One region of the Arthrobacter sp. Soil761 genome, then DNA from elsewhere that is predicted to be linked to it. Evidence: riboswitches for the same ligand, from Rfam matches in the RefSeq annotation. Region 1 holds a riboswitch; the other holds the start of a gene.
What was found. A riboswitch is a leader RNA that binds a small molecule or an ion and turns the genes downstream of it on or off. The one in region 1 is predicted to bind glycine.

Region 1 (3,399 bases):
GCCGCTGAGCGTGCCCAGCAGGGCGGTGCCCTCCTCGCCGAGCATGATGGCCATGACCATGGTGCCGGCCTTTTCCGGGTTGGTCAGACGGATGCCGTGCAGTTCAGCCAGCGATGTTGCGTACAGGGCTGTGGCTTCCAGGAAGCCAACGGTGGCGGCTGCGGAAAGTCCCAGCGACGCCACGGTTCCAACGCCGGGGACGACGGCGGTGGCACCCACCAGGGCTCCCCCTCCGGCAACAGCCCGCAGGTAGTCGCGCTCTGCAATGTCCGCCAGCTGCGCGGCCGTCGCCCGCGGATGCCTCTTCTGGAGCCTGCGGATGTAGCCAACCACCAGGGGCCGCTGGATCTGCACTGCTTTCAGGAGCATGTTGTGGACGCCGGGCTTGGGCTTGCCCTCGGCGTCAAACATTGCGTTGTGGGCGGTTTCCTGTGCGATGCGTACTGCGGGGTTGCTGCGCCGGGCCATGGTCACCTTCATTCAAATCGACCTGCAGCGGCTAGGCTGCCGTGCCTTTCCATCCTATGTGGATAGACACTAAGCATGCTTAACTTCCGGGCCGTGGCTTCGTCCGGCGGGCTGCGGCGGCAGGATGCGGTACCTGCACCTCACCGCCGCCGCTGCAACCCGCCGTCGGACGCTACTTCCCGGCCTGCTGGACCTCGCGCCCCGCCGCCCCGGCGTCCTGGCCGCCGCTGCGCGCGGCAGTGGCCTGGTCTGCCTGAAGCTCGGCACGGAAGACCTCGAAGCGGGCCAGGTGGGCGGGACGGCGCCGCAGGATGGCCCAAGCCACGCCCAGGATGACGAACCAGATAGGGGTTACCAGCAGTGCAACGAGAGTGTCGGGCTGGGTGGTAAGGGCCCAAAGGACGAAGGCGAAGAATGCGTACACCACCCACACGGCGGGAATGCCACCGGGCATCTTGAACTTCGACGCCGCATGCAGGTGCGGCCGGCGGCGCCGGAAGGAGATGTAGCTGGCGAGGATGATCGACCAGACGAAGACGAAGCAGACCGCAGACACGGTAGTCACCATTTCAAAGGCCATGCCAACATCCTGGCCGGCATACATGAGTACGACGCCGGACAGCAGCAGGACGCAGGACAGGAACAGCGCGTTGCTGGGCACCTTCCTCGTGGAGAGCCGGCTGAAGATACCGGGGGCGTCGCCTTCCTGGGCCAGGCCGAAGACCATGCGGGACGTGGAGTAGATGCCGGAGTTCGCGGAGGACATCGCCGAAGTCAGGACCACCAGGTTGACCACCGTGGCCGCGGCGCCGAGGCCGGCCAGGGAGAACATACCGATAAAGGGGCTGCGGCCGGCGGCGAACTGGGTCCACGGGGTGACCGCCATCAGGATGACCAGCGCACCGACATAGAAGAGCAGCACGCGGACGGGGATGGCGTTGATGGCCTTGGGCAGCGTGCGCTCGGGGTTCTTGGCCTCGGCGGCGGTGGTTCCCACCAGTTCGATGCCTACGAAGGCGAAGACTGCGATCTGGAATCCGGCCACGAAGCCCATGAACTCATTGGGGAAGAACCCGCCATGGCTCCACAGGTTGGTGAAGCTTGCGGTGCCCGCGTCGCTCTGGAAACCGGTGAAGATCATGAAGAGTCCCACGATGATCAGGGCTGCGATGGCGACGATCTTGATGAGGGCGAACCAGAACTCGGTCTCGCCGAACGCCTTGACGGTGGCGAGGTTCAGCAGGAGCAGGATGCCCACCGTGGCCAGGCCCGGGATCCAAAGTGGCAGCGCCGGCCAAAGTTCCTTTGAGTACCCTGCAATGGCGATGACGTCCGCGATTCCGGTGATCACCCAGCAGAACCAGTACGTCCAGCCGGTGAAGAATCCGGCCCACGGCCCCAGGAGATCGGCGGCGAAATCACTGAAGGACTTGTAGTTCAGGTTGCTGAGCAGCAGTTCACCCATGGCCCGCATGACGAAGAAAAGCATAAAGCCGATGATCATGTATACGAAGATCACGGATGGGCCGGCCGCGGAGATGGTCTTGCCGGAACCCATGAACAGGCCCGTGCCGATCGCGCCGCCGATGGCGATGAGCTGGATATGCCGGTTGGTGAGCTGCCGCTCCAGGTGGGGAGGCTCGCTGCGGGCTGCCGTGGCAGCGCCTTGGCTGCGGGCTGGTTCGCCGTTGGACGTGGGGGGATGAATCGCCATGAGGAACTCCATCGATAAAGCGGCTTTTGGGTGCCGCAAAAGATTTGGTTCCTCCCCGCTCTGTAGTGGACCTGAGAGTTTCCGCAGCAAAAGCCGCTTGCACCGCCGGTGAGCCAGGGTCATGCCCGGCTGCTTTCCAGAGTTGCCTGTCCGCGGCGGTACGTGGGCCTGAGAGTTTCCTGGGGAGGGTTTGCTCCTACGGCGCCTGCTGGATGTACCCGGCAGGGCTCTCCCGCCGCAGGTCGAAGGCGTATTCAGTTGGAAGCCGCAGGCTTTTTGGGCCACGGCCGGTCATGCAATGGGACAGGCACCGACTGGTGGGCTGCTCCGGATACGCTGAGCCAGCCACCGGCGGCGCCATTCCCGGGGTTCAGTGTGGTGTCCGTCACGATCGAATGTCAAACCCCTCCCGACACAAGCGGGGAAGAACGGCGTCACGTGCCCCTCGAGCCCCGCACGGAAGCCGCCCGATTTGCCACGGACGGGTCTATCCCGGTACCTTGTGAGCCGAATCACCCACATTTGAATAAGCCTTTCGAGCTGTGACGGGAGAGTCCTCCCGGCGAAACACCGGTCAGGCGCCGTAGGAGCAAATCCTCCCCAGGAATCTCTCAGGCCCCCGTACCGTCACGGCGAGGCGACTCTGGAAAGCAATCAGGCTTCTGCCTGGTTCACCGACGGTGCAAGCGGTCCCCTGCCAACAGCAGGCAACGCGGAATCTCTCAGGTCCAATACAGAGCGGGGAGGAACCCATCCCACGCCGTGCCACCTTCGGCCGGCCAGATCTGGAGTTCCTCATGACGATTCATTCGCATCCAACATCGTTTGTTGACCGCCATATCGGCGCGCGCCGCCAGGCCGACATCGACACCATGCTCAAGGCCATCGGCTACGACAGCCTGGATGGCCTGGTTGACGTGGCCGTCCCCGCGCCCATCCGCCAGGAAACTGCGCTCAAGCTGACCGACGCCCTCAGCGAGGTTGAAGTCCTCACGGAACTGCGGAAGCTTGCCGCCAAGAACAAGACGGCAGTCCAGATGATCGGCCAGGGCTACTACGACACCGTGACTCCACCGGTGATCCGCCGCAACATCCTGGAATCCCCGGCCTGGTACACCGCCTACACGCCCTACCAGCCGGAGATTTCCCAGGGCCGGCTTGAGGCGCTGCTGAACTTCCAGACCATGGTGCAGGACCTGACGGCGCTCCCGGTAGCC
Region 2 (3,399 bases), on a different contig from region 1:
ATCATGGTGCGGTCCAGCGCCAGGTCGCGGTCCGAGAGCTTGCGGATGTAACGCAGCAGCTGGGTTTCAGACCGGTGAGTGTTGAAGACCGGGTGCTGCAGGTAGTCGGAGGAACGCTCGACGGCGGCCTCCAGCCCAAAGCCCTGGCCCTCGCCCTGGACCTCGGCAACCGTGGCGCCAAAGACGTCGGCAACCTGGGCGACGATGGCCACCGTCGTGGTTTCATCGAGGGCGATGCCTACGGTGTCGGCGTCGACGCTGCGCAGGTTGATGCCCCGCGCCTCGGCGTCGGCGATGATGCCAGCAGCCCGTCCGGGCACCCGGACCGTAAGGGTGTCGAAGAAGCTCGTGTGCAGCACCTCGACGCCGGCGGCCGCAAGCGAGGCCGCCAGGCTACGGGCGTGGCGGTGCGCCGTTTGGGCAATCGCCTTCAGGCCGTCGGGGCCGTGGTAAACGGCGTACATGGACGCAACGATGGCCAGCAGCGCCTGGGCGGTGCAGATGTTGGACGTGGCCTTCTCGCGGCGGATGTGCTGCTCGCGGGTCTGCAGGGCCAACCGGTAGGCAGGCGTGCCGGCGTCGTCCTTTGATACCCCAACCAGGCGGCCAGGCAAGGAACGCTCCAGGCCTTTGCGGACAGCCATGTAGGCGGCATGGGGGCCGCCGAAGAACAGCGGCACGCCAAAACGCTGGGCTGAGCCGACGGCAATGTCCGCGCCCTGCTCGCCCGGAGGTGTGATCAGTGTCAGGGCCAGCAGGTCCGCAGCGACCGTGACCAGCGCGCCCCGGTCCTTCGCTGCAGAGATCACCGCGGACTGGTCCCAGACGCGGCCGGAAGCGCCGGGCTGCTGCAGCACGATCCCGTTGATGTCGCCGTCGGGCAGGCCCTTGGACAGGTCGGCGACCTCCACCTCGAAGCCGAGCGCCTCCGCCCGGCCCAGCACTATGGCGATGGTCTGCGGCAGCACGTCGATGTCCAGGACGGTCTTGCCGTCTGCCGCGGGCTTGGTCTTGTTGGCGCGGCGCATCAGCAGCACGGCCTCGGCCACCGCCGTTGCTTCATCCAGCAGCGAAGCGTTGGCGATGGGCAGGCCCACAAGGTCCTGCACCATGGTCTGGAAGTTCAGCAGCGCCTCAAGCCGGCCCTGCGAAATCTCCGGCTGGTAGGGCGTGTAGGCGGTGTACCAGGCCGGGGATTCCAGGATGTTGCGGCGGATCACCGGCGGAGTCACGGTGTCGTAGTAGCCCTGGCCGATCAGCTGCACCGCCGTCTTGTTCTTGGCGGCAAGCTTCCGCAGTTCCGTGAGGACTTCAACCTCACTGAGGGCGTCCTGCAGGCGAAGGGCGGTGTCCTGGCGGATGACCTTGGGAACCGCGGTGTCCACAAGGGAATCGACCGAGTCGTAGCCTACGGCTTTGAGCATGGTGTCGACGTCGGCCTGGCGGCGCGCGCCGATATGGCGGTCTACGAAAGTGGTGGAGGCTGGGGTAACCGACACGAAGGAACTCCATTTACTCAGGCGGCGAAGGGTACGCCACAGCTATTCGGGTTCCTCCCCGCTCTGTATTGGACCTGAGAGTTTCCGCGTTCCCTGCCTGGGCAGGACCCGCTTGCACCGTCGGTGAGCACAACAGTCCCTACCTCTCCAAAAGAGAATAAGACTGCCTGCTGCTTTCCAGAGGTGCCTCGCCGCGGCGGTACGGGGGCCTGCGAGATTCCTGGGGAGGATTTGCTCCTACGGCGCCTGCCTGTACTTCCGGCAGAACTCTCCCGCCGCAGATCAAAGGCTATTCATTTGTTGGATCATGAAGACCGGTGACAGCCCTCACAACTTTCTATTGTCCTACGCGGCAACCCCTCCCGGCAAATGACGGAGCTACCTGCGGAGCCGTTCCAGCGCGGCCAGGAGTTCCTCCACGTCAGCGGCCGCTCCCCCGGCCGGCGCAGGGGCCACGGACAGCATGGCGTTGAAGTACAGGCCGTCCCCCATATAGAGGACTGCCTTGGCCAGCCCAGGTCCCACATCCGCAGCAATTTCGTCCAGCCAGCGCTGCTGGATGGCCGCGAAGCGGCGCCGCGTCTCCTCGTGGGCCACCTCTGCAAGCCGGGTGGCGGCCACGATGGCACGGTCCAAAGGGGTATCCGCCCAGACCGAGGAACGGATGAAGTAGGCCGCGGCGCCTTCAGCTGCCGACGCCATGGCATCGGCATCCTCGCCCGCCAGGCCCTCCAGGCGGTCAAGCAACACGGCAATCAGGGCTTCCTTGTTGGGAAAGTGGTAGAGGAGGCCGCCTTTGGATACGCCGGCCTTGCGCGCCACGGCATCGAGGGTGGCCGCCCGCTCACCCACTTCAATCAGCAGGGACTCGAAGGCGTCAAGGACCGCGTCACGGGCAACAGGCTTTCGGGGCATGCCCTCCATCATGCCCTCCCCCGTGCAGGAATAAGGAAAACCATCGCATTTTTAAACTATACCGTCCGGACGGTATAGTTATCTCATGACCACTTCCATCGAGAGTTCGGCAACCGGGCAGGCAAGCAGCACTTCCGTGCGTCCTCCGTGGCGCGACTGGCTGGCGATGGGGCTCCTGATGTTTCCCGTGCTGCTGGTGGCGGTGGACAACACCGCACTGACGTTCGCGCTGCCGGCCATCGCCCGGGCCCTGGAACCCACGGGCGTGCAGCTGCTGTGGATCGTTGACGCCTACCCCCTGGTGCTGGCCGGGCTGCTGGTATCAATGGGAAGCCTCGGCGACCGGATTGGGCGGCGGAGGCTGCTCACCCTTGGCAGCATCGGCTTTGCCGCGCTGTCCGTTGCGACGGCTTTTGCACCCGCGCCGGAATGGCTCATCGCCGGCCGCGCCGCCCTGGGATTCTTCGGCGCCATGCTGATGCCGTCCACCTTGTCGCTGATCCGCAACATTTTCCCCGAGCCCAATCGCCGCAGGCTGGCCGTCGCCATCTGGGCCGCCGGATTCTCCGGCGGCGCGGCCCTGGGTCCGATCTTCGGCGGCTGGCTGGTGGAGCACTTCTGGTGGGGTGCCGTCTTCCTGGTGGCGGTCCCCCTCATGCTCCCCCTGCTGGCGTTTGGACCGGCCCTCATCCCGGAATCGAAGGATCCGGCACCCGGCAAGGTGGACATCCCCAGCATCCTGCTCTCCATGCTGGTCATGGTGCCCGTTGTCTACGGGATCAAGGCAGTTGCCACCGAAGGTCCAGGGGCGGCAGGTCTGGGCGCCATCGCCTTCGGCCTGGCCATGGGGGCGGTGTTCGTGCAGCGGCAGCAGCGGCTGGCGCACCCCCTGCTGGACATGTCCCTGTTCCGGAACAGGGTGTTCAGCATGGCCATCAGCGCCAACATCCTTGCCCTGTTCTCCTTCAACGGCTTCATCCTGTTC

Region 2: another riboswitch for glycine. It lies ahead of ASG79_RS11775 (glycine dehydrogenase (aminomethyl-transferring)); the one in region 1 lies ahead of cycA (D-serine/D-alanine/glycine transporter).

Annotation. Positions count from the first base shown of each region.
Region 1 covers NZ_LMSF01000008.1:92,996-96,394, forward strand. The annotation lists gene ASG79_RS06980 (hypothetical protein) at 1-468, opposite strand, end outside; gene cycA (D-serine/D-alanine/glycine transporter) at 641-2,182, opposite strand; glycine riboswitch at 2,329-2,427, opposite strand; glycine riboswitch at 2,719-2,819, shown strand; partial or broken gene ASG79_RS06990 (glycine dehydrogenase (aminomethyl-transferring)) at 2,980-3,399, shown strand, end outside.
Region 2 covers NZ_LMSF01000017.1:29,624-33,022, reverse strand. The annotation lists partial or broken gene ASG79_RS11775 (glycine dehydrogenase (aminomethyl-transferring)) at 1-1,499, opposite strand, end outside; glycine riboswitch at 1,553-1,660, opposite strand; glycine riboswitch at 1,687-1,784, opposite strand; gene ASG79_RS11770 (TetR/AcrR family transcriptional regulator) at 1,878-2,414, opposite strand; gene ASG79_RS11765 (MFS transporter) at 2,500-3,399, shown strand, end outside.